Regions from separate parts of the Martelella sp. UBA3392 genome, predicted to be linked through region 2. Evidence: riboswitches for the same ligand, from Rfam matches in the RefSeq annotation. Region 2 holds a riboswitch; the other holds the start of a gene.
The links. A riboswitch is a leader RNA that binds a small molecule or an ion and turns the genes downstream of it on or off. The one in region 2 is predicted to bind S-adenosylmethionine.
Positions count from the first base shown of each region.

Region 1: another riboswitch for S-adenosylmethionine. It lies ahead of B4E36_RS07130 (O-succinylhomoserine sulfhydrylase); the one in region 2 lies ahead of B4E36_RS22015 (homoserine O-succinyltransferase).

Region 1 is NZ_DEPM01000093.1:39,478-41,677, reverse strand. It holds gene B4E36_RS07135 (2'-deoxycytidine 5'-triphosphate deaminase) at 1-934, opposite strand, end outside; SAM riboswitch at 1,005-1,082, shown strand; gene B4E36_RS07130 (O-succinylhomoserine sulfhydrylase) at 1,116-2,200, shown strand, end outside.
Region 2 is NZ_DEPM01000284.1:1,325-3,524, forward strand. It holds gene B4E36_RS22010 (LysE family translocator) at 143-775, shown strand; SAM riboswitch at 815-892, shown strand; gene B4E36_RS22015 (homoserine O-succinyltransferase) at 945-1,889, shown strand; gene B4E36_RS22020 (aldose epimerase family protein) at 1,947-2,200, shown strand, end outside.

The sequences.
Region 1 (2,200 bases), on a different contig from region 2:
GGCTGCGCACTTCCAGCACCGCCCGCGCACCCCCGCCGCCGGCGCCCGCATGGCCGAAACCGGGATCGAAAAAGCCGGCGTAATGCACCCGGAACTCGCCCACCAGCGGATCGAACGGCGTCATCTCGGCGGCACAGAGCGGCGGCACGTGCACCGCCTCGCGCGAGACCAGAATGTAGAACTCGTCAGGATCGAGGATCAGTTCGCCCTTGCCGCGGCCTTGGATCGGTTCCCAGAAATCGAGCACGTCGTAACCGGCCTTGCGGTCGACATCGATCACGCCGGTATGGTGCTTGCCGCGATAGCCGACCAGCCCCTCGCCCGCCAGATCGATCGACAGCGCGATCCCGCCGCCGGAGACATTCGGCATCTCGCTCGCTACCAGCGTCTCGCGTTCGTGGAGCGCCAGAAGTGCGGACTCCGAGAGCACGGATTGTCCCGTTCGGAAACGGATCTGCGACAGCCGCGATCCCTGACGGACGATTATTGGAAAGGTGCGCGGCGAGATCTCGAGATAGAGCGGGCCTTCGTAGCCGGCCGGGATGATGTCGAATTCCTGGGCGTAATCGGAAATCACCCGCGTGAAGATATCGAGGCGGCCGGTGGAGCTTTTCGGATTGGTCGAGGCCGACAGCCCGTCCTTAAGCTTCAGCGCCTCCATCAGTTCGACGATATAGACGCAGCCGGTCTCCAGCACCGCGCCCTCGGTAATGTCGATCTCATGCATGCTGAGGCGCGAAAGCTTGTCCCCGACCTTGTGGCCGGGCCCCGGCAGGAAGCTTGCGCGGACGCGATAGGCCTTCGCGCCGAGCCGCAGATCGAGGCTTGCGGGCTGGATCTGGTCGTGATCGCGCGGCGCGGCCGCAATCAGATTACCGTTATCAAACAGGCTGGCGATCGCGCGATCTGCCAGAATTCCGGGCTTTTGTGACATGTTTTGCTCCTGTCGGGCGACAAAACCAAGCTTTCAGAATTGACGCAAGCGCTTATAGGGATTATGCCGCCTTTATACCCGTGGTGATTTGGCCGGTCGGCTTGCAGCCACGTTAAACAACTAGCTAAAAGGCCGGGTGAACCGGTCCCGCGCGACCGGTTTTTTTGTTTGGAGAAATATGATGAAAAAGTCCTGGCGTCCTCAGACCAAGCTCGTTCACGGCGGCAGCCTCCGTTCGCAGTATGGCGAAATGTCGGAGGGCATCTTCCTCACCCAGGGCTTTCTCTATGAGAATTCCGCCGCCGCCGAGGCCCGTTTCAAGGGCGAGGAGGAAGGCTTCATCTACGCCCGCTACGGCAGCCCGACCAATGCGATGTTCGAGCAACGCATGTGCGCGCTGGAAGGCGCGGAGGATGCCCGCGCCACCGCCTCCGGCATGGCCGCCGTTTCCGCAGCGATCCTCTGCCAGTTGAAGGCCGGCGACCATATCGTCGCGGCCCGCGCGCTGTTCGGCTCCTGCCGCTGGGTGGTCGAAACGCTGGCCCCGAAATACGGCATCGAATGCACGCTGGTCGATGGCCGCGATCTTGCCAACTGGGAAGCCGCGATCCGGCCCAACACAAAGCTATTCTTCCTCGAAAGCCCGACCAATCCGACGCTGGAAGTTGTCGATATCGCCGGCGTCGCCGCCCTTGCAAAACAGGCCGGCGCGCGCACCGTGGTCGACAATGTGTTCGCCACGGCGCTCTACCAGAAACCGCTGGAACTTGGCGCCGACATCGTGGTCTATTCCGCGACCAAGCATATTGATGGCCAGGGCCGGGTCCTTGGCGGCGTGGTGCTGTCGTCGAAGGAATGGATCGAGGAAGAGCTGCAGGATTATTTCCGCCATACCGGCCCCGCGCTCTCCCCGTTCAACGCTTGGCTGCTCTTGAAGGGGCTCGAAACCTTCCCGCTGCGCGTGCGCCAGCAGACCGAGACAGCGGGCCGGATCGCCGATTTCCTGGCCGACCAGAAACAGGTCGCGCGGGTCATCTATCCCGGCCGCGACGACCATCCCCAGGCCGATATCGTGAAGAAGCAGATGGCCGCCGGCTCCTCGCTGGTCGCCTTCGAGTTGAAGGGCGGCAAGGACGCGGCCTTCGCGCTGCAGGACAAGCTCGACATCGTCTCGATCTCCAACAATCTCGGCGATGCCAAGAGCCTGATCACCCATCCGGCGACCACGACGCACAAGAACCTCGCGGAGGAAGCCCGCCTCGAACT
Region 2 (2,200 bases):
TTCTCCTTCCGGAACCTGTTGCGGCAGAGATGGGGCTTCCAGTGGCTGGAAGGTCAAGGGCGGTCCGGCGATTTTTCTTGTCACACGCTTGAAAACGGTCTCGACCTCTGTCTTTGCTTGCGGAAACAGGAGATGAAACGCCATGGACCTGCATATCTGGCTCGCCTTTGCCGCCGCCTCGACAGTGCTGCTGCTGATCCCCGGACCGACGGTGCTGCTGGTGCTGAGTTATGCCTTGAGCCAGGGCCGCCGGGTGGCGCTGGCGACTGTCGCGGGCGTCGCGCTCGGCGATTTCATCGCTATGACCGCCTCGCTGGCTGGTCTCGGCGCTCTGGTGCTGGCATCCGCGCAATTGTTCATGGTGCTGAAATGGATCGGCGCGGCCTATCTCGTCTATCTCGGCTTCAAGCTGTTTCGCAGCAAGGGCGTCGGCGATGCCGTGCCCTCGGCCTCGGAAACCGCGCTCCCGCCCCGGCACGTCTTCACCCATGCCCTGATGGTGACCGCTCTCAACCCGAAATCGATCGTGTTCTTCATCGCCTTCGTGCCGCAATTCGTGCAGCCGCAGGCACCGCTCGCGCCGCAATTCGCCATCCTGATTTCGACCTTCGTCACCCTCGCCGCGCTCAACGCGCTCGCCTATGCGCTTGCCGCCGACAGGCTCCGGCAAAAGCTTGCCTCCCCGGTCGTCACCGCCCTCCTGCCCCGCCTCGGCGGCGGCGCGCTGATGGCGATGGGCATTGCCACGGCGGCATGGCGACGGACGGCGTCGTAAGCCGAAAATATTGACGCCTGCCCCGTACGGCGCTATTGACTGCTTCCTCGTGGTGATTTGGCCGGCCGGCTTGCAGCCACGTTAAACAAGTCGCTAAAGGGCCGAGCGAGCGGAAGCCCCCGGCCTGCGATTTGTGCGCGGCCGGTTTTCTGTTTGTATGGATGTGAACATGCCTATCAAGATTCCAGACACACTGCCCGCCTATGAAACGCTGATTGCGGAAGGCGTGCGGGTCAAGACGGAAACGGTTGCGGAGCGGCAGGATATCCGCCCGCTGCACTTCGGGCTGCTCAATCTCATGCCGAACAAGATCAAGACCGAGCTGCAGTTCGCGCGCCTGCTCGGCGCCTCGCCGCTGCAGATCGAGCTGTCGCTGATCCGCGTCGGCGGCCACAAGGCCAAGAACACGCCGATCGAGCATCTGCTGTCGTTCTACAACACCTGGGACGAGGTCGCCGACCGCAAGTTCGACGGCTTCATCATCACCGGCGCGCCTATCGAGACACTCGCCTTCGAGGAGGTCACCTATTGGGACGAGTTGAAGGAAATCCTCGACTGGACGACCACCCACTGCCATTCGACGATGAATATTTGCTGGGGCGCGATGGCGGCGGCCTATCACTTTCACGGCGTCGCCAAGCATCTTCTCGACAAGAAGGCCTTCGGCATCTATCGCCACCAGAACCTGAAGCCGTCCTCGATCTATCTCAACGGCTTTTCCGACGATTTCCAGGTTCCGGTGTCGCGCTGGACCGAGGTGCGGCGCGCGGAACTGGCGAAGGCTTCCGGCATGGAAATCCTGATCGATTCCGACGAGGTCGGGCCATGCCTCGCTCACGAGGAATTCGCCAACCGGCTCTACATGTTCAATCATATCGAATATGATTCGAACTCGCTTGGCGATGAATACCGGCGCGATGTCGAGGCCAATGTGCCGGTCGACCTGCCGCATAACTATTTCCCCGGCGACGATCCGGCGCGCACGCCGCAGAACCGCTGGCGCTCGCATGCCCATCTCTTGTTCGGCAACTGGATCAACGAGGTCTACCAGACCACGCCCTATCATCTGGAAGAAATCGGGATCGGCCGACAGATCGATCGGGAGGGTGCTTGAAGCCCTCCCCTTTCCGGCGCAGTATCGCGCCGCAATGACATATCGCGGAGAAAAGCAATGAACACGCCCCAGGACTTCGGAAAAACCCGAGACGGACAGGCGGTAGAACGGGTCACGATCTCCGGCGGCGGGCTGACCGCCAATATCCTGAACTGGGGCGCGGTGGTGCAGGATCTGCGCCTGGACGGCCACCCGCACGCGCTGGTGCTGGGCTTCGACGCGTTCGAGCACTATCTCGACTATTCGCCCTATTTCGGCGCAACGCCCGGCCGCTCCTCCAACCGCATCGCCGATGGCCGCTTCACCATCGA